One region of the Hylemonella sp. W303a genome, then DNA from elsewhere that is predicted to be linked to it. Evidence: predicted binding sites of a transcription regulator. Region 1 holds the regulator's gene; each other region holds the start of a gene.
What was found. Region 1 encodes sigma-54, which starts transcription at its own class of promoters, with help from an activator protein. Its sites were predicted from a motif close to TGGCANGNAANCTGCTTT; they were not measured.

Region 1 (5,005 bases):
ATGTCTTGTTCGTCGCGGTAGGGGCGGTGAGCCAGTTGGACCAGTACCCGCTGGCTCAAGCGGCTGTGCAGGTTGAGCTTGAGCGCGTCATGCCAGCTGGCCCGCACCCCGACACCGCCACGGCCCTTGCGCAGGGCCTCGCTGGGCGCGCCCGTGATGGCCTGGACCTCGGTTGCGAGGAAATCCTCCACGCCAGCAGCGCAGGGCAGGAAAAGCTGTAGATCATTCATGAGAGGGGAGGCAGGGCGCTCAGAGCGTCTTGCGTAAATTCGCCGGGGCGATCTTCAGCGTCTCGCGGTACTTGGCCACGGTGCGGCGCGCGCATTCGATGCCTTGTTCCTTGAGCATCTCCGACAGCTGGCTGTCGGACAGCGGCTTCTTGGCGTTCTCCGCGCCGACGAACTGCTTGATCAGCGCGCGCACGGCGGTGCTGGAGGCGCTGCTGCCCGATTCAGTGCCGAGGCCCGAGCCGAAGAAGTACTTGAGTTCGTAGGTGCCGAAAGGCGTGGACATGTACTTGGCCGTGGTCACCCGGCTGATGGTGGATTCGTGCAGACCCAGCTCGTCGGCGATTTCGCGCAGCACCAGCGGGCGCATCGCCAATTCACCATGAACGAAGAAATTCTTTTGCCGGTCCACGATGGCATTGGCCACGCGCAGGATGGTGTCAAAGCGCTGTTGGATGTTCTTGATGAACCAGCGCGCTTCCTGCAGGCGCTGCTGCAGCGCGGCATGGCTGCTGGCGTCGCGCGTGCCGCCGCCCGACCCGCGCTGCCCCTTGAGCGCGTTGGCGTAGATGTCGTGCACGCGCAGGCGGGGCATCACGTCGGGGTTGAGCATGACGCGAAAGCGCGCGTTGCTGGCCGTGCCCCCCACGCGCTGCACCAGCACATCGGGCGTGATGATGTGGCGCTCGACGTCCACGAAACGGCGACCCGGCTTGGGCTCCAGCCGCGCAATCAAGGCCAGAGCCTCGCGCGTCAGCGCCTCGCCCGCCGCACCCGAGCCCCCGGTCAGCTGGGTCAGTCGACGCAGATCGCGCCGCGCCAGCAATTCGGGAGCTTGTTCAATCAAGCGCAGCGCCTGAGTCAGCGTTTGCCGTAGCGTGCCGCTGGCGTCTTGTTTCGCCTGTTGTGCGCTCGAGGTCGAAAGGGGGGGCGGCGCGAGGTGCTGCATCTGCTGCTGCAACTGCAGGCGCAGGCATTCGCTCAACGAGCGCGCGCCGACACCCGAAGGTTCCATTTGGTGCAGCAGGCGCAGCGCGATCTGAAAGTGTTCCAGCAGACCTTCCAGTTGCTCGGCGTCGTCGCCCGCCAGACTGGCCGCCAACGTCTCCAGCGAGTCCTCCAAGTAGCCGTCGTCGTTGAGCGACTCGATCAGGAAGAGCAGCGCGGCGCGGTCGGCAGGCGTCAACCGCAAGGCCAAGGCTTGCTGACGCAGGTGGTCTTGCAGGGTTTCGTGCGCGCGTGCCAGTTCGGTGGCGTCGGCTGCGTCGTCGTCGTCCTGCTTGCCGTTGCGCGGGGGAGCGTCGCCGCCCCACTCGCTGTCGTCCGGGGCCAGATCGACGCTGCCGTCCCCTTCCCAGTCGCCGTCGCTGGCCAGATCCACGGTCGTCGCCTCGTCGCTGGCGGCTTCGACGCTCGTCTCATGGATGTGCTCGGAGGGGCCTTCCAGGGGGCCGTTGCTGACCGTGTCGCCGTGATCGTCGTCGTTCACCGGCGGTGTGTCAGCTTGCTCCAGACCAAATGCCTCACGCTCGGCGCTCTCGTCGGCGCGTTCCAGGAACGGGTTTTCGTCCAGCAGTTGCTCCACCTCCTGGTTCAGCTCCAGCGTGGACAGCTGCAGCAGGCGGATGGACTGCTGTAGCTGGGGCGTGAGCGCCAGATGCTGGGAGATGCGCAGCGAGAGGCTTTGCTTCATGCGCTAAACCGTTCTCAAGCGTGCGCCCGCGCGCGCCGCCGGGCCGCCCCAAGGCGCGAAGGCCCCCCAGGGGGCAGCGCAGTGCAGGGAGTGACAAGCATGGGGGCCCACATACTCACATCTTGAAGTTCTCGCCAAGGTACACGCGGCGTACGTCGGCGTTGTTGACGATGTCGGCGGGCGTGCCTTCGGCCAGCACGCGGCCCTCGCTGATGATGTAGGCGTGGTCGCAGATGCCCAGTGTCTCGCGCACGTTGTGGTCGGTGATCAGCACGCCCAGTCCGCGCGACTTCAGGAAGCTGATGATGCGCTGGATCTCGATCACCGCGATGGGGTCGATGCCCGCGAAGGGCTCGTCCAGCAGGATGAAGCGCGGCTGCGTGGCCAAAGCGCGCGCGATTTCCACGCGGCGCCGTTCACCACCCGAAAGCGCCAGCGAGGGCGACAGGCGCAGCTTTTCCACGCGCAGGTCCTGCAGCAGGCTGGTGAGGCGGTGTTCGATCTCGGCGCGCTTCAATCGCTTGCCCTGCTCGTCGTGCTGCAGTTCCAGCACGGCGCGCACGTTGTCCTCGACATTGAGCTTGCGAAAGATCGAGGCTTCCTGGGGCAGATAAGACAGGCCCATGCGCGCGCGCTGGTGGATGGGCATGTGTTCCACGCGCTGGCCATCGATTTCAATGGCGCCCGCGCTGGCGCGCACCAAGCCCACGATCATGTAGAAGCTGGTGGTCTTGCCCGCGCCATTCGGGCCGAGCAAACCCACCACCTCCCCGCGTCGCACGGCGAGTGACACGTCCTTCACGGCTTCGCGGCTGCCATAGAACTTCTTGAGGTTGAGCGCCTCCAGGCGGCTGGCTTGCGCGGGGTCGAACTCGGCGGGGGTGGCTGGGTTCGTGGAGGCGGGGGCGCTGGCGGGCGCCGGGGTCGTGTGCTGTTCGCTCATGCGTGTGTCGATGGCCGGTTTGGGCGCGGGCGCGTTAACGAGCGCCGCGCGCGGGCGTCGGGGCAAGGCGCGCGTCGTCGCGCAGATTCAAGTCTTGTTTCACCCCGTTCGTGGTCGGCGCCTTGCCCGCGGCCGCTGGCGTTCCCGCAGTCCCCGGCGGCGTCGCAGGCGTGGCGGCGCGCGGGGACAGGGTGGCGCGCACCCGGGTGTCGGACCCCGTTCGGGGGGGCACGCCGCCCGTGGCGCGCGCGCCGTCGATGGTGAAGATGTCCTTCAAGTTGTCGTAGACGACCACCTGGCCGGTCATGATGTCGGCTTCGGCGCCGCTGCGCAGGCGGCGCAACACGGCATCGCCCAGCAGCTTGAACACATCGGTGCGGCCGTCGTATTCGATGGTGTTGCTTTCCGCGACCACGGTTTCATCCATGCCCTCGCGCAATTGCGTGAACCGGGCTCGCTGGCCCAAGGCAGCGGTGATATTGCCGTACTGATAGCCCAGCGCGTCCTGCCGAACTTCGATGCGCTGCCCTTCAATCCGGATGCCGCCACGCGTGAGCACGACATTGCCACTGAACACACTGATCTGGCGCTGGTCGTCGTAGCGCAGCGCGTCGGCCTCGATGTGCATGGCCTGCGTCACCGGTGCCGCCGCTGCAGGCGTCGCCGCAGCGCTGGGGGATGCGCCCGCGGCCTTGGTCTGGGCGCCCGCCGGCAGGCAGGCCGCCATCAGAAAGAGCATGAAGCCGCCCCAGGCGAGACCCCAGCGAGACAGAAACGGGCGGAGCGGAGGGCAGCGGGAAGGCATCGCGGGACGGATGGGCGGTGTGCCGTTTTAAAACCTGGACAGAACCGCTGGGGGCGGTGCGGGTGGGGCCAGCCGAAGGGGCAAGCGGAAAGGGAGGGCCATTTTAAACACCACGGAAAACTGGCTCGGGTTTTGCTTGTCCCTGACTGCAGTAAGCCCGGGTCAGGTCCCTTGGGCACCCGGTGTTTGCGGCCTTTGCCGGGCAGCGGTCCTTGTGATTCGCAATTCGTGCGAGACTTCCGCGCATGAAGTTTCTGTTCATCGCCGACCCGCTGGAATCCTTCAAGATCACCAAAGACAGTACCTACGCCATGATGCGTGAGGCAGCGCGTCGAGGTCACGAGCTGGCGGCTTGCGAACCCAGTCAATTGCGCTGGGCGTCGGACGGGCGGGCGGGTGGCCCGGTGCGGGCGCAGGTGCGAGACATCGTGCTCACCGGGCAGGCCGATGCGTGGTTTCGCGAGTCGGCCCTGCGCGACGCCGTCTTGCGTGACTTTGACGCCGTCCTGATGCGCAAGGACCCGCCTTTCGACAGCGAGTATTTCTACGCCACCCATTTGCTGGAGCAAGCCGAGCGCGAGGGCGCGCGGGTCTACAACAAGGCGCGTGCGCTGCGTGACCACCCGGAAAAGCTCGCCATCCTGGAATTTCCGCATTTCATCGCGCCCACCCTGGTCACGCGCGAAGCGCAAGCGGTGCGGGCCTTCCACGCTGAACACCGAGACATCATTCTCAAGCCGCTCGATGGCATGGGCGGCATGGGCATCTTCCGTGTCAAGGACGACGGCCTGAATCTGGGCAGCATCATCGAAACCTTGAATCAGGACGGCGCGCAAACCTTGATGGTGCAGAAGTTCATCCCCGCCATCGCCCAGGGCGACAAGCGCATCCTCGTCATTGGCGGTCAACCCGTGCCTTACGCATTGGCGCGCATTCCGCAGGGCGGCGAAGTGCGGGGCAACCTGGCCGCTGGCGGCAAGGGTGTGGCCCAGCCGCTGACCGCGCGAGACCGTGAAATCGCCGAAAGCCTGGGGCCCTTGCTCGCGGCGCGGGGACTCCTGCTCGTGGGGTTGGATGTGATCGGTGAGCAGCTCACCGAGATCAACGTCACCAGCCCAACGTGCTTCCAGGAGATCAGCGACCAGAGCGGGTATGACGTGGCAAAGCGCTTCGTCGACGCCCTGGAAGCAGCAGTCACCGCCCACTGACGCAGTCCACCAGGACCGGCGGTTTCGCGCTTCTCCCGGTTTTCGGGGGCTCAGGCGAAATGGTCGAAGGACGCGAACCGGCCCGCCAGTCGCTGGCCCTGGGCATCCACCACGCGCAGTCCTTCCTGT
Region 2 (5,005 bases), on a different contig from region 1:
ATCTTGACGAATGTGGGGAGCAGGAATCGGTCATGTAACTCCGTGCCCCACCGCGTGGCCGGTGCCTGGTAAGGCTGGTTCCAGAAGCGCGCGACCAAGGCGCGCAACAGCAACTGCTGCGCGATGCTCATGCGCGCGTGAGGCGGCATCTCGAACGCGCGTAATTCCAGCAGGCCCAGGCGGCCGGTGGGACCATCTGGCGAGTACATCTTGTCGATGCAGAATTCGCTGCGGTGGGTGTTGCCTGTCACGTCGATCAGGATGTTGCGCAACGTGCGGTCCAGCAACCAAGGCGGCATGTCCTGTCCGTACTTTTGGCGGTTGACTTGGATCTCCCTCAGCGCAATCTCCAGCTCGTACAGCTGGTCGTTGCGAGCCTCATCCACCCGTGGGGCCTGGCTGGTCGGGCCGATGAAGAGGCCGCTGAACAGGTAACTCAGCGAGGGGTGGTTGTGCCAGTACAGCAGCAGGCTGGCGAGAAGCTCTGGTCGTCGCAAGAACGGACTGTCCGCGGGCGTGGCGCCGCCGAGCACGAAGTGGTTCCCCCCGCCCGTGCCGGTGTGGCGACCGTCGGTCATGAATTTTTCGGCGCACAGATGCGTTTCGAAGGCCGCCTGGTAGAGGAACTCGGTGCGTTGAACCAGTTCCTTCCAGTTGTGCGAGGGGTGGATGTTGACCTCGATCACACCGGGGTCAGGCGTGACCTGCAGCATCTTGAGTCGAGCATCCCTCGGGGGGGGATAGCCTTCCAGCACGATCTTGAAGCCTAGCTCGGCGGCGGTCGCCTCAACCGCGGACAGCAGATCCAGATAATCCTCTAGCCGCGCCAGGGGCGGCATGAAGACGTAGAGGAGGCCACTACTCTTGCCACCGTGCTCTCGTTCGGCCTTCGGTCCGTTGGCACGCATGGGATCGCGCGCCTCCACGCACAGCGCGGTCCGCGTGATCCAGTGCGCGGATTCGAAACGCTGGGGTTGACGTGTAGACATTGCTGCGGATTGAGGCCCGGTGCCGGCGCTCATACCGTTCGGGCCCGTGGGCGGGGTTTCGCCGCCCGAGCCGCCCGCTACTGAGCCACTCAGCTTGCGCGCTGTGTACTGCGCGCGAATTTCCGCGGCTCGCTGCAGAGGCGGGCGCGGGTCGTAGGGGTCTTGTTGGATGACCCACGGATAGTCGCCCTCTCCCACCCAGGGCAGAGAGTCCAGCGGTAGGCGATACCCCATGGCCGAGTCTCCCGGCACAAGGTACATGCGCTCATCTCTAAAGAACCAAGGGCCGGTGCTCCAACGTGAACCGCCCAGCGTCGGGCCCGCGCCGGCCTGCAAGGGGAGTGCGTAACCCACCACAGCGTCCAATTTCTGGCTGAAGACCCGCCGCAGCCGTTGGCGTTCCAGTTCGTCGTCCAGCCGGGCGTGAAAGGGATCCACATTGACCGGAAGGCGCCGCTCGCGCCACAGGTAGTACCACGTGTCTTCGTAGCCGGGCTGAATATAACGAGTGTTCAGCCCCAGCTTGCTGGCCAGGGTGTGGGTGAAGAGTTGGGCGTCTTCACTGCTGTATTGACCCGGAGATCGTTCGTCGGCGAACAAGCCTGGGTCGTGCCAGATGGGCTCGCCATCTGCCCGCCAGCAAATGGAGAGCGCCCAGCGCGGCAACTGCTCACCCGGGTACCACTTGCCTTGTCCGAAATGAAGAAAACCGCCTTGCCCGTATTCGGTGCGCAATTTGTGCACCAACTCGGTGGCGTAGCCACGTTTGGTTGGACCGAGTGCATCGGTGTTCCATTCGGGTGCATCCCGATCACTGGTGGCGACGAAAGTGGGTTCGCCGCCCATCGTCAGGCGCACATCGCCGGCCTGTAGCTGGCTCTCCACCTGTTCTCCCAGGGCCATGATGGCGGCCCACTGTGCGTCGGTGTAGGGCTTGGTGACGCGAGGAGACTCATGGATGCGCGTGACCTGCATGTGGTGCGAAAACTCGACGTCTGCCTCGTCCCCCTCGCTGGCGGGGGCCGCCACCGAAAACATGCCTTCGATGGGCGCGGCGCCCGACGGTTGCGGGGTGCAGGCCAGGGGAATGTGACCCTCGCCCGCCATCAGACCACTGGTGGGGTCCAGACCGATCCAGCCCGCGCCCGGCAGATACACCTCGCACCAGGCATGCAGGTCTGTGAAGTCCACCGTGGTGCCGCTGGGACCGTCGATGGCTTTCACGTCGGGCGTCAGTTGGATCAGGTAACCCGAGACAAAACGTGCCGCCAAGCCGCAATGCCTGAGCAGGTTGACCAGCAGCCAGCCGGAATCGCGGCAGGAGCCGCTGGCCTTGCGCAAGGTCTCTTCGGGTGTCTGCACGCCAGGCTCCAGCCGGATGAGGTACTGGATGTCGGTTTGCAGTTTCTGGTTGAGCGCGACCAGGAAATCCACCGTGCGACGTTTTCGCAAATCAATGCCATCCAGATACTGCTTCAGCAGCGGCGTGAGTGGCGCCGCCACCAAGTAGGGCGCCAGCTCCTCACGCAAGGCTGGGTTGTAGCTGAAAGGAAAATGTTCTGCCTCGGGCTCCAAGAAGAAGTCGAAGGGGTTGTAGACCGCCATCTCGACCACCAGATCGATCGCGACTTGAAACTCTCGTGTCTTCTCCGGAAAAACCAGCCGAGCCTGGTAGTTCGCGAAGGGGTCCTGCTGCCAGTTGATGAAGTGTTGGGCTGGTTCAACCCGCAGCGAATACGAGATGATCTTGCTGCGGCAATGGGGTGCGGGCCTTAGCCGCACAGTCTGCGGACCCAGTTGTACCGGACGGTCGTACTTGTAGTGGGTGACGTGCTGGAGTGCGGCGTGGATGGACATGGCGCGATGAGTGCGGGGAGGGTGGAGGCTCGTTGCTGAGCCGTGCGTGGCGGCAGATGACGGAGAGTGAAGTATTCAATCCCGGTGCGGTTTGATGAGCTTATAGCAAGAGCTGAGCCAAAGGCCCAGGCATGCGAACGCGCCTCATCCGAGGCCCCTATTCGGGGGGTAGGCCCGGAATTTGCTGGTACCCTTGTGCTCAGCTCATGCAAAAGCCGTTGCAGGCAGCGGAGTGCGGACCGTTGGCGCGGCGTGGCTGCGGCAACGTCTGAAACCCATGACTGCAAGCTGTGGCGTGGGCATGACCGGAAGATCGGAAAGACCAGAACAAGGCTAGGCCGCATGTTGAAGTTTGACGAGATGTACCTGGAGTCCGGCACGTTGGCTGCTGGCTTGATGAAGCAGGGTGGCGCCTCGGGCGCGCAGTTCATGACTCAAGGCGCTGCCAGCGATATTCGTGCGCACTATCAGGCGTATGCGCAGTGGCTCTCAGCCCAGAGCCCTGATGCGATGAAAGCCCGGCGCGAAGAAGCCGAAATGATCTTTCGGCGCGTCGGCATCACTTTCGCGGTCTACGGCGACAAGGACGAGGACGGATCGGGGACAGAACGGCTGATCCCCTTTGACTTGATTCCTCGCATCATTCCCGCTGCCGAGTGGAGCGGCATGGAGCGTGGCCTGGCGCAGCGTGTGACGGCCCTCAATCGCTTCATCCATGACGTCTACCATGACCAGGAAATCCTGCGCGCCGGCGTGATTCCGGCTGAGCAGATCCTGCACAACGCGCAGTACCGTCCCCAGATGATGGGGGTGCATGTGCCCAACGACATCTACTCTCACATCAGCGGCGTCGACATCGTGCGTGCGCCTGATGCCGATGGCGTGGGCCAGTACTACGTGCTGGAAGACAATCTGCGCGTACCCAGTGGCGTCAGCTACATGATCGAAGACCGCAAGATGATGATGCGGCTCTTCCCCGAGCTGTTCAACGCGCACCGCGTCGCGCCAGTCGAACACTACCCAGACCTGCTGCTGGAAACCCTGCGCGCGTCCGCCCCCGACACCACGGGCGAGCCCACCGTGGTCGTGCTCACGCCCGGCATGTACAACAGCGCCTACTTTGAGCATGCCTTTTTGGCGCAGCAAATGGGCGTAGAACTGGTGCAGGGGCAGGATCTGTTCGTGCGCGATGGTTTTGTCTACATGCGAACCACGCGTGGCCCCAAGCGCGTGGACGTGATCTACCGTCGGCTTGACGACGACTTCCTGGACCCGCATGTGTTCCGCGCGGATTCGACCTTGGGGTGCGCCGGGTTGATGGAGGCTTACTGTGCGGGCCACGTGACCCTGTGCAATGCCGTGGGCACGGGTGTGGCGGACGACAAGTCCATCTACCCGTATGTGCCCGCGATGATCGAGTTTTACCTCGGCGAGAAACCCATCCTCAACAACGTGCCCACCTACATGTGCCGCAAGCCCGAGGATTTGAAATACGTGTTGGCCAACCTCAAGGATTTGGTGGTCAAGGAGGTGCATGGCGCGGGCGGCTACGGCATGTTGGTCGGGCCAGCCTCGACTCGGCAGCAGATCGAGGACTTCGCGCGCGTGCTCAAGGAGAAACCGGGCAACTACATCGCGCAGCCCACGCTGTCTTTGTCGACTTGCCCGACATTCGTCGAGAGCGGTATCGCCCCACGGCACATTGACTTGCGGCCCTTCGTGCTGACGGGCAAGACCGTGCAGATGGTGGCGGGTGGCTTGACCCGCGTCGCGCTCAAGGAAGGGTCCCTGGTGGTCAATTCTTCGCAGGGCGGGGGCACCAAGGATTCCTGGGTGCTGGAAGTCTGACGTCGGCTTGAGGAGAAGTTTGAATGCTATCGCGTACCGCCGACCATCTGTTTTGGATGAACCGCTACACGGAACGGGCCGAGAACACCGCCCGCATGCTCAGCGTCAACCACGAAACCGCCATGCTGCCGCAGTCCGCGGCTGTCGCCTTGCTGGGCTGGCAGAGCCTGTTGTCCATCAGCGAACTCTTGCCTGCCTACACCGCGCGCCATGGCGAGGTGACGCCTCGGGACGTGATGGCCTTCATGGTCAGCGACGAAAACAATCCGTCATCCATCGTTTCCTGCTTGCGCGCCGCGCGTGAAAACGCG
Region 3 (5,005 bases), on a different contig from region 1:
CAAGACCACCACCACGGCCAAACTGGCCCGCCACCTGATCACCAAGCGCAAGAAGAAGGTACTGACGGTGTCGGGCGACGTGTACCGCCCTGCCGCCATCGAGCAGCTCAAGACCGTCACGGCCCAGGCCGGGGCCGAGTGGTTCCCCAGCACGCCCGACCAGAAGCCCGCCGACATCGCCCGTGCCGCGCTGGATTACGCCAAGAAGCACTACTTCGATGTGCTGCTGGTGGACACGGCGGGTCGCTTGGCCATCGATGAAGCCTTGATGAAGGAAATCCAGGACCTGCATGGCATCTTGGATCCGGTGGAAACGCTGTTCGTCGTGGACGCCATGCAAGGCCAGGACGCGGTGAACACCGCCAAGGCCTTCAAGGAAGCGCTGCCTCTGACTGGCATCGTGCTGACCAAGATGGATGGCGATTCACGTGGTGGCGCGGCGCTCTCCGTGCGCGCCGTCACGGGTGCGCCCATCAAGTTCGCGGGCGTGAGCGAGAAGATCGACGGCTTGGAAGTCTTCGACGCCGAGCGTCACGCGGGGCGTGTGCTGGGCATGGGCGACATCGTGGCCCTGGTTGAGCAAGTCACGGCCAACGTGGACATCGAGGCCGCGCAAAAACTCGCGGCCAAGGTCAAGAGTGGCGCGAGCTTTGACCTCAACGATTTCCTGGCTCAGCTTCAGCAGATGAACCAGATGGGGGGCCTGGCCAGCCTGATGGACAAGTTGCCGGGCCAGCTTGCCGCCAAGGCGGGTCAGGTGGACACGGCCAAGGTCGAGAAAGACATGCGCCGCAAGCAGGGCATCATCCACAGCATGACGCCCAGGGAGCGCAGCAAACCCGAACTCATCAAGGCCACGCGCAAGCGTCGCATTGCCCTGGGCGCTGGGGTGCAGGTTCAGGACGTGAACCGGCTGCTCAAGGAGTTCGAGCAGATGCAAGACATGATGAAGAAGATGAAGGGTGGCGGCCTCATGAAGATGATGAAGCGCATGGGTGGCATGCCAGGGATGAAGGGCCTGCCGCCCGGAATGCCGCGTCTTTGACTCTTTGATTAGCGCGGCGCCGCTGTGACAGCCGTGCTGCCAGCCCGTGCGGGCTGGCAGCACGCCAGGCTAGGAAGAGAAGATCATTAGCTTCCCGCATGCCGCCAAGCGCGGCGCAACACGGCATGAGGCCACGCCTCTTGCGGGATCAGCAGCCATTGTCTCGCGCGCAATGCCGAACCCAGGCCGGGCTGGCTGCTGAGCACCGTCAGCGGCGCGGCCAGCAGCAGCGGAAGGCCCACGGGCAGCAGGATGAGCAGCAGCGACCACAGCGGATAACCGATGTCCGCAGCGTTCCAGGACTCAAAGGCCGCCACACCGCCCACCAGCAGCAAAAGTGCCAAGCTCGCCGGCGCAAATTGGCGCAGAGCGTGCGCCCACGGCACGGCGGCGGCTTCGCGCGGCGGGGATTTCCACTCCAGCTTCCAGCCGGTGAGCGCGATCAGCACGAATAGGCTGTGAGCGATCATGCGGATGGGTGCCTGCAGCAGGGCCAGCAGCGCTTCCAGCAAGGCACTTTGCAGCAGCTTGCGCGTGCCACCGTGGAAATGCTGTTCACGCTTGAGCAGCACCGCAGTCAAACCCAAGAGGCGTGGCACGAAGAGCAGGCACAAGGTCCAAGCCCAGAGCCAGCCCAGATCGCTGTTCAGCGTTCCCGTGCCAATCCACGCGGAGCCCAGACCCGCGTGGCCCGCACCGTTGAACCACAGCACGCCGCCCAGGGTGAGGAAGGCGAGCCACAGCGGCGCGGAAATGTAGGAGAGGGCCCCCGTCACGAACATGGCGCGGTGGACGGGGTGCATGCCGGGCTCGGCCATCAGCCGGGCGTTTTGCAGATTGCCTTGGCACCAGCGGCGGTCGCGCTGCAGCTCGGCCAGCAGGTCCGGCGGCTGCTGCTCGTAGCTGCCGCCCACATCCGAGACCAGCCAGACCTCCCAGCCCGCGCGGCGCATCAGCGCGGCTTCGACGAAGTCGTGCGAGAGGATGGGACCGCTCAGGCCGCCCTGGCCCTCGATGGGCGCCAGTCCGCAATGCCGCATGAAGGGCTCGACGCGGATGATGGCGTTGTGTCCCCAGTAGTGCGACTCGCCCAGTTGCCAGAACTGCATGCCCAGGGTGAAGAGACGCCCCGTGACGCGGCTGGCGAACTGCTGCGCACGCGCGTGCAGCGTGACGTGCCCCACGGCCTGGGTGGCGGTCTGGATGATGCCCGCCTGCGGATTGGCCTCCATCAGCTTGACCAGGGTGGCGAGCGCGTCGCCGCTCATCACGCTGTCGGCGTCGAGCACGACCATATAGCGGTAGTCCCGTCCCCAGCGGCGGCAAAAATCCGCCACGTTGCCCGCTTTCCGGTGCGTCCGACGGCGGCGCGCGCGGTAGTAGACCTCGACCTGCGGCAGACCGGCCTGGGCGTGGCTGGCGGCCAGCGTCGCGCGCAGCTCTTCCCAGGCCGTGCGCTCTGCAGCCAGCACCTCAGGGCGACTGCTGTCGGACAGCACGAACACATCGAATTGTCCGGCCGCGAAGCCTTGGGCACGTGCCGTCGCGGACAGCGACTCGCAGGTGGCCCGCAAGCCTGCGAAGACCGTGGACACGTCTTCATGGCAAATCGGCATGATGACCGCGGTCCGTGCTTCGAGGTTCATGCGGTGCTGCCGCACGGCCCGGCCCGAGAGCGCATGGCGGTCGCCGCGCAGCAGGACCCAGGCCCCCATCAGCGCCGTCACGAAGCCGGAGGTCACCCAGGCCGACAGCAGCGCGTACAGCGCAATTTGGGCGATTTGCATCCAGCCAGCCAGGGCGGTCGGCGCCAAGGGCTGGGCATGCATGAACAGGGCCGCGGTGCCGGCGGTGGAGGCCGCGATCAGCAGCATGAAGACGCGGCGGCGTTGGTGACCGGCGCGTTGTCGCGCGGCATTCGAGGCCTGCGCCGCTCCTAGGGGCTGCGCTGAAGGTGACCAAGGCGTCAGCAGGCGCCGCAGGGTTGCGCTCAGGCCCAGGCCCACGCCTCGCCAGAAGCCCACCCAGGGTTGGGTAGGCATGCTGCCGCGATGCAGGGGCGGGGCGGTGGCGGCGTCGTGCGTGCTGTCGCAGGTGGACGACAGACCCGCTTGTGTTGAGCCGGTGCCAGCCGCAGAGGCGGGGCCACCGCCGTCTGAAGAGCGGGTGGAGAGACGGGAAGAGAGTGCAGGCATGCCCTGATCAGGGCAAATGCCGTGCCACCCCAAAAATTTCTTTTTAAATCAACGGCTTGTGATGGTTTTTCAGAGCGAGCGGTAAAGTTTCGTGAAAAAGTTCCGCTAACCCCTTGTTTTTGTCGCTGCGTGGCGACAAAGGCCCGACGGCCTCAACGCCATACGGTAAAAACTCCTTATTCATCAAGCACTTGGCCATGTCGTTCTGGGGCGACAGATGAATTCGATGACGGGGGCGAACTGGTTCCTGGGACATTGGTCTCGCCGCCCGTCTTGAAGCGACCTGGGGTCAGTCCGTGCTTTTGCAGCAGACGGTAGAACTCGGTGCGGTTGCGGTCCGCCAGGCGCGCAGCGTCCGCCACATGACCATCGGTCAGCTTCAGGAGATTGACCAAGTAGTCGCGTTCGAAGCGCTGTTTTGCTTCGGCATAGCTGAGTACCTCGACCGAGGGGGTGCGCAGCGCGCGCTGCACCAAGGTCAGGGGCACCAAGGGCGTGGTGGCCAAGGCGCAGACCTGTTCCACCACGTTGTGCAGTTGGCGCACATTTCCTGGCCAGGGCGCGGTGGCCAGGGCCTTGAGTGCCTCGGGCGCGAAGCCCGCCAGCTTGCGCCCTTTTTCCTCATTGCCGTATTTGCCTGCGAGCTTGCGTAGAAAGTGATTGGCCAGCAGCGGAATGTCCTCGCGCCGCTCCGCCAAGGTGGGTAGGTGCAGCGTGACGACATTCAGGCGGTAATACAAATCTTCGCGGAAATGGCCAGCGGCGAGCGCGGCATCCAGATCACGGTGGGTGGCGCTCACGATGCGCACATCCACCGGGATGGATTGCGCCGCACCCAGCGGGCGCACCGCGCGTTCTTGCAGCACGCGCAGCAACTTGACTTGCAAGGCCAGTGGCATGTCTCCGATTTCGTCCAGCAGCAAAGTGCCGCCGTCCGCCGCCTGGAAAAGCCCTTTGTGGTTGGTGTGCGCGTCTGTGAAGGCACCCTTGACGTGACCAAACAGCTCGCTTTCCAACAGGTTTTCCGGAATGGCGCCGCAGTTCACTGCGACAAACGGCTTTTTCGCGCGCGCGCTGGCGTTGTGGATGGCGCGTGCCAGCAGTTCCTTGCCCGTTCCGCTGTCGCCACGCAGCAGCACGCTGGCGTCGCTGCGTGCCACCATGCGCGTTTCGGCCAGCAGTTCGGCCATGCGGGCGGAGCGGCTGACGATGTCGGCGCGCCAAGGTTCGTTCGCGGCTGTGCTGGCCGCGGCGGCGGTGTCCGAGGCGTGGGCGCTGTGCAGCGCGAGGGCCTGTGCGATCTTGTCGAGCAGCTCCTTGCCATCGAAGGGCTTGGTCAGGTAGGTGTAGACACCGCGCGACGTGGCTTCCACCGCGTCTGGAATGGAGCCATGCGCGGTGAGCAGAATGACCGGCAGCATGGGGTGTTGACCGTGGATTTCATCGAACAAGGCCAGTCCGTCCTTGCCTGGCAGTCGCACGTCCGACAGCACCAGTTGAGGACGTTCCAGCGCGAGCTGGGTCAGCGCAGTTTCCGCCGAGGCGGCCGTGAGCACGCGGTAGCCCGCGGCCTCCAGCCGCAAGGTGAGCAGGCGCAACATGTCCGCATCGTCGTCGACGACGAGCAAGGTGGTGGAGACTGGACTGGCGCTCATGGCGTGGAACCCGCTTTGTCCGGGTCGGTGTGGGGGGAGGGCGGGTTCGCAGGCCCGGGCCCGATCGGAGCCTTGGAGGAAGGCAGGGGCGTCGCCTGAGGCAGGCTGTC
Region 4 (5,005 bases), on a different contig from region 1:
GGTTGACGAGGCAGCTCGTCAACTTGTTCACGAAGATGTGGTCCAGGCAAGCCTGGTTGCAGGCGATGCAGGTGTTGATCTCGTCCGCCCGACCCTCGGCCGCCTTGCGCACGAAGGCGGGGTCGGCCAACAAGGGGCGCGCCATGGAGACCATGTCCGCGCAGCCCTCAGCCAGCAGTTGCTCGGCGACGTCGGGGGTGTTGATGCGGTTGGATGTGACCAAGGGCGTGGGGATGCCCGCTGCGGCGAACTCGGCCTTCATCTTCTTCGTGACCCAGGCGAAAGCCGCGCGCGGCACGCTGGTCGCGATGGTGGGCACGCGCGCCTCGTGCCAACCGATGCCGGTGTTGATGATGCTTGTACCCCCCTGGGCCACCGCCTTGCCCAGGGTGACGACCTCGTCCCAGGAACTACCGCCGGGCACCAGGTCGATCATCGAGAGCCGGTAGATCAGGATGAAATCGGGTCCCACGGCCTCGCGCGTGCGCGCCACGATCTCGAGCGGCAGGCGCATGCGCTGGCTGTAATCGCCGCCCCAGGCGTCGTCACGGTGGTTGGTGTGACGCGCGAGGAACTGGTTGATGAAGTAGCCCTCGCTGCCCATGATTTCCACGCCGTCATAACCGGCCTCGCGCGCCTTGACCGCGCAGTTGACGAAGGCTCGGATTTGCCGCTCCACGCCACGCGCCGACAAGGCAAAGGGCTTGAAGGGCGAAATCGGCGACTTGATCGCCGACGGCGCAACCGCCAGCGGGTGGTAGGCGTAGCGGCCCGTGTGCAGGATCTGCAGCGCGATCTTGCCGCCGGCCTCGTGCACGGCTCGGGTCACGACCTGGTGCCGACGCGCCGCGCCCGAGGTGGACAAAGTGCCCGCGAAAGGCTTGGCCCAGCCCGCCACATTGGGTGCGAAACCGCCCGTCACCATCAAGCCGACGCCGCCCTCCGCGCGTTCGCGAAAGTAGGCGGCCAGCTTGCTCAGATCGCGTCCGTCTTCCAGGCCGGTGTGCATGGAGCCCATGAGCACCCGGTTCTTGAGCCGGGTGAAACCGAGGTCCAAGGGAGCCAGCAAATGCGGGTAGGGGCCGAGGCCGGTTTCAGCAGTGGTCATGGTGGCGGAGATGGTAAGTCCGCGGACCCTCGAAGCAGCGCGGACCCAGACCCGGACAAACCCGGCAGCGGCGCTGCTAAAATGCGCGTTTCTCGTTCGAGTCACACCAAAGTCACACCACCCCAGAAGGATTTGCCATGGGCAACAAGATCGTCACCGAAGCAGACCGCAAGGCCACTCCCCGCCCCGTTCCCCCGAACGGTTTCTCCCTGCCCACCGGTGGTCGCGGCCAGCGCGTGAGCCTGGAGCGCGGTGTCGCCACGCGCAGCAAGAAGAACCCGGGCAAGCGTCCGAGCAAGGGTGGTTGATCCACTTCGCTCCGTTTCCCCGAAAAAGGCCCTGCTCGCAGGGCCTTTTTCATGCCCGTCTCAAAACCAGCACCCCAAACAGCGCGGCCGTCAGGTACATGCTGACCGAATAAATGGCCGCGGGCAACGCAAGCTGGAAATTGCCCAGCACCGACAGCGCGACGAAAATGGCCAGCGTCGAGTTGTGGATCCCGATCTCGAAACTCACCGCCGTGGCCATGGGCTTCTCCAGCCCGGCGCCGCGCGAGAGGTAGTACCCCGCGAACAGACTCAGCAGGTTGAAGGCCAGCACCACCGGCCCCAGGCTGATCAGCGTCTGGCTCAGCGCCGACGACCATTCCTTGACGATGGCGATCAGCGCAAACGCCGCCAGCACGGCCATGCTCAGCGCTTTCATGGGCCGCTCCATGCGCGCGGCGAACCCCGGGTTGCGGCGACGCGCCGCCATGCCAATCAGCACCGGCAGCAGGATCACGGCCACCACCTCGAACACCTTGCCGAACTGCAGGGGCACGATCTGCCCGCTTTGCACGAAAGTGGCGATGGCCCAGTTGGTGATCAGCGGCAGGCTGACGATGGACAGCACGGTGTTGATGGCGGTGAGCGAGATGTTCATCGCCACATTGCCGCCGAACAGGTGGCTGAACAGATTGGCCGACACGCCACCTGGCGAGGCCGCCAGCAGTAGCAGGCCCACGGCGTAAACCGGCGCCAGGCCCGTCATCACCACAAGCAGCCAGGCCAAGGCGGGCAGCAACACCATCTGGATGAGCAGCGCCAGCAATACCGCCCGAGGATGGTGACGTAGGCGCGTGAAATCGCCCCCCGTCAAGGACAAGCCCAGGCCAAACATCACCAGGGCCAGGGCGCCCAGCAGCAGTTGGGGCAGCAGGTCGATGAAATTCATGCGCGCGGCCCGCGCCGTTCATACGGCTTTGTTGTCATGGGGTCTCCTCGGTTTGTGAACCGGCCCCATGATAGGCAAGCCACGCGCTTGCGCCTGCCCGTGCTTACCCCGTGCGCGATCAATACGCCTTGAAGTTCGCCGCGACCCGCTGCTTCAGATAATCGCCCGCCGTGATGGCCGGGTACTTGCGGCCCGGGCCTTCGATCACGGCCGAGCGGTTGGCCTGGGCGAAGAAGGCCAGGCTGTAGCGCGGCCCCATGTACTCACCCGGCTGCGGATTGCGCACGCGGTGGAAGTTGCTGGGCAGGCGGTCATCGCTCCAGCGCATCAGCATGTCGCCAATGTTGCAAGTGATGGCTTCACCGTCGGGCGGGATCGGCGTCCAGGCCTGCGCATCCATCTCCTTGCCGGGGCAAACTTCCAAACCGCCCTGCCCCTGGCGCTGGTAGAGCAAGGTGAGGCAATCGAAATCGGTGTGCGCGCCGGCACGCCACAGATCCAACTTGTCCTGCGCCTCGGGCGGAATGGCGTAGTAATGCAGCAGGCGCAGCGTGCTCTGGTAGTCCGCTTGGTCGGGATCGTGGGCTCGCGTGAAGAAATCGGCGTCGAAGCCGAGCTTGTGCGCAAAGCAGGACAGCACCTGCATCCCTACAGTCCAACTCTTGCGCTCGAAGGCCAGCATGGCCGCTTGAAAGCCCGGCAACTCGGCCTCGGTGGGCCAGAGGTCCGCCATGTGGGGCCGGGTGATCTGGTAGCTCTCCTTCTGGTCCGGCGTGCCGGTGGAAGGCCGCACCTGAGCGCGGCTCTCCCAGCCCACATTGAGCGCCTTCTTGTGCGGGTATTGCTGCTTCACGAATTCCGGCAAGGCGAAGAAGCGCTCGGCCATGGCGAACGCAGCCTGAATTTCCTCGGGACAGATGCCGTGATGGATGAGTTGGAAGAAGCCCACGTCCACCGCTGCGTCCCAGAGCTGGTCGGCGATCTCGGCCTTGCGGGCTTCGAAGTTGGAGAGGTCGATGCGGCGGATTTCGCGCGCGGTGTCTAGCGTGCCCATCGCGCCCATGCGCGATTCTTTTTGCAGCTCGGTGAGGTCGTAAGCAGGTGCGGTCATGCCAATCTCCTGAAAGTTGAACTTCAAGAGCAATTTCCGGGCGCCGGACCGACCGACGCTGAACGCTTCTACTCCTGACCCAGCACAAGCAAAGTGCGGGCCAGCGTGGCCAATGTCTCTGTATACAAAATTGGCATATCGCTTGCTTGAAGACTCCCAAGAGTAGAAGCGTTCAGCGCAGGCTCAGCCAGCGCCCGGAAATTGCTCTGGAAACCTGGTCCAACCGACCAGGCACTCAACCCCTTCCAGGAGCATTGCCATGTGCGTCGTCACTTCCTCGGTACGTCTACTGCCCTTGCCGCTTCCACCCTCGCCGCCCCTGCGGTCTGGGCCCAATCCGCCCCCAAGCTCACACCCCTGAAGTTCACGCTGGACTTCCGCGTCACCGGACAGACCGCGCCCTTCTTCCTGGCCTTGGCCCAAGGCTACTACCGCGATGAAGGACTGGATGTGTCCATCGACGTGGGTGCAGGCTCGGTGACCTCCATCACCCGCGTGGCCAGTGGCGTGTACCAATTGGGTCTGGGCGATATCTCTTCGCTGATCGAGTTCCAGGCCCAGAACCCCGGCACGCCGGCGGTGCAGGCCGTCTACCAGTACTACAACCGCGCACCATTCGTGATCATCGGCCGCAAGGACCGGGGCATCACCAGCGACTTCCAGAGCCTCAAGGGCAAGCGCATCGCCGCGGCCGCCGTGGAGTCCACCCGCCGCGCTTGGCCCATGGTGGCCAACAAGCTCAAGCTCGGCGCCGATCATTTCCAATGGATCACCACTGACTTCAGCGCTCGCGACAACGTGATGGTGCGCGGTGACGTGGACGGTGCCACCTATTTTCACGACTCAGCCGTGTCGCTCTTCGCGCGCATGAACCCGCAAGAGCTGTCGGTGCTCAAGTACACCGAGGCCGGGGTGAACCTGTATGGCAACGCGGTGCTGGCAAGCCGCAAGTTGATCACCGAACAACCGACCCTGGTCGCGGGTTTTCTGCGTGCCAGCAACCGCGCACTGAAAGAGACACTGGCCAATCCAGCCGCGGCCATCGCCGCCATCAAGCAACGCGAGCCCATCCTGGACGAATCGGTGGAACTTGAACGCTGGCGCCTGACCGCGCAGTACGTGGCGGCAACTGACGTGGTCAGCCATGGCCTGGGCGACGTGCGCAAGGCGCTGCTGGAAGAGCAAATTGCCCAGGTGGCACAGGTCTTCGGCCTGCAAAACCGTCCCGTCGCCGACAGCGTGTTCGAGCGCAGCCTCCTGCCCACCAGCGCGGAACGCAGCTACAAGGCATGAGCATGAACCTGCCCGAGGAAGTCACCCTGGACGAGCGCGACAGCACCTATTTGCGCCAGGCGATCAAGTGGTCGGCCAACGGACGCGCGCGCGGCAACCGGCCCTTTGGGGCGGTCATCGTCTCGGACCGGGGCGAGGTGCTGGCCGAGGCCTGGTGCAACACCAGCGAAACCGGCGACTGCACGGGCCATGCGGAAACCAATGCCGTGCGCCTGGTCTCGCCGCTCGTGGACCGTGACACCTTATCGCGCGCGACGCTCTACTCATCGGCCGAGCCT

Region 2: ACLBKS_RS05545 (circularly permuted type 2 ATP-grasp protein) is a predicted target of sigma-54. The motif match lies at 3,017-3,034, and genes of this name have one in related genera.
Region 3: mdoH (glucans biosynthesis glucosyltransferase MdoH) is a predicted target of sigma-54. The motif match lies at 3,250-3,267, and genes of this name have one in related genera.
Region 4: ACLBKS_RS16120 (isopenicillin N synthase family dioxygenase) is a predicted target of sigma-54. The motif match lies at 3,520-3,537, and genes of this name have one in related genera.

What each region holds. Positions count from the first base shown of each region.
Region 1 is NZ_JBKFDG010000004.1:11,988-16,992, reverse strand. Features, by position in the region: gene ACLBKS_RS08555 (class I SAM-dependent RNA methyltransferase) at 1-230, opposite strand, end outside; gene rpoN (RNA polymerase factor sigma-54) at 250-1,920, opposite strand; gene lptB (LPS export ABC transporter ATP-binding protein) at 2,036-2,863, opposite strand; gene lptA (lipopolysaccharide transport periplasmic protein LptA) at 2,898-3,602, opposite strand; gene gshB (glutathione synthase) at 3,914-4,876, shown strand; gene thiL (thiamine-phosphate kinase) at 4,927-5,005, opposite strand, start outside.
Region 2 is NZ_JBKFDG010000002.1:411,760-416,764, reverse strand. Features, by position in the region: gene ACLBKS_RS05550 (DUF2126 domain-containing protein) at 1-2,846, opposite strand, end outside; gene ACLBKS_RS05545 (circularly permuted type 2 ATP-grasp protein) at 3,189-4,694, shown strand; gene ACLBKS_RS05540 (alpha-E domain-containing protein) at 4,718-5,005, shown strand, end outside.
Region 3 is NZ_JBKFDG010000003.1:53,257-58,261, forward strand. Features, by position in the region: gene ffh (signal recognition particle protein) at 1-1,045, shown strand, start outside; gene mdoH (glucans biosynthesis glucosyltransferase MdoH) at 1,132-3,240, opposite strand; gene ACLBKS_RS06485 (sigma 54-interacting transcriptional regulator) at 3,417-4,895, opposite strand; gene ACLBKS_RS06490 (hypothetical protein) at 4,892-5,005, opposite strand, start outside.
Region 4 is NZ_JBKFDG010000011.1:31,171-36,175, forward strand. Features, by position in the region: gene ACLBKS_RS16105 (FAD-dependent oxidoreductase) at 1-1,108, opposite strand, end outside; gene ACLBKS_RS16110 (hypothetical protein) at 1,246-1,416, shown strand; gene ACLBKS_RS16115 (bile acid:sodium symporter family protein) at 1,466-2,323, opposite strand; gene ACLBKS_RS16120 (isopenicillin N synthase family dioxygenase) at 2,442-3,434, opposite strand; gene ACLBKS_RS16125 (ABC transporter substrate-binding protein) at 3,696-4,727, shown strand; gene ACLBKS_RS16130 (nucleoside deaminase) at 4,724-5,005, shown strand, end outside.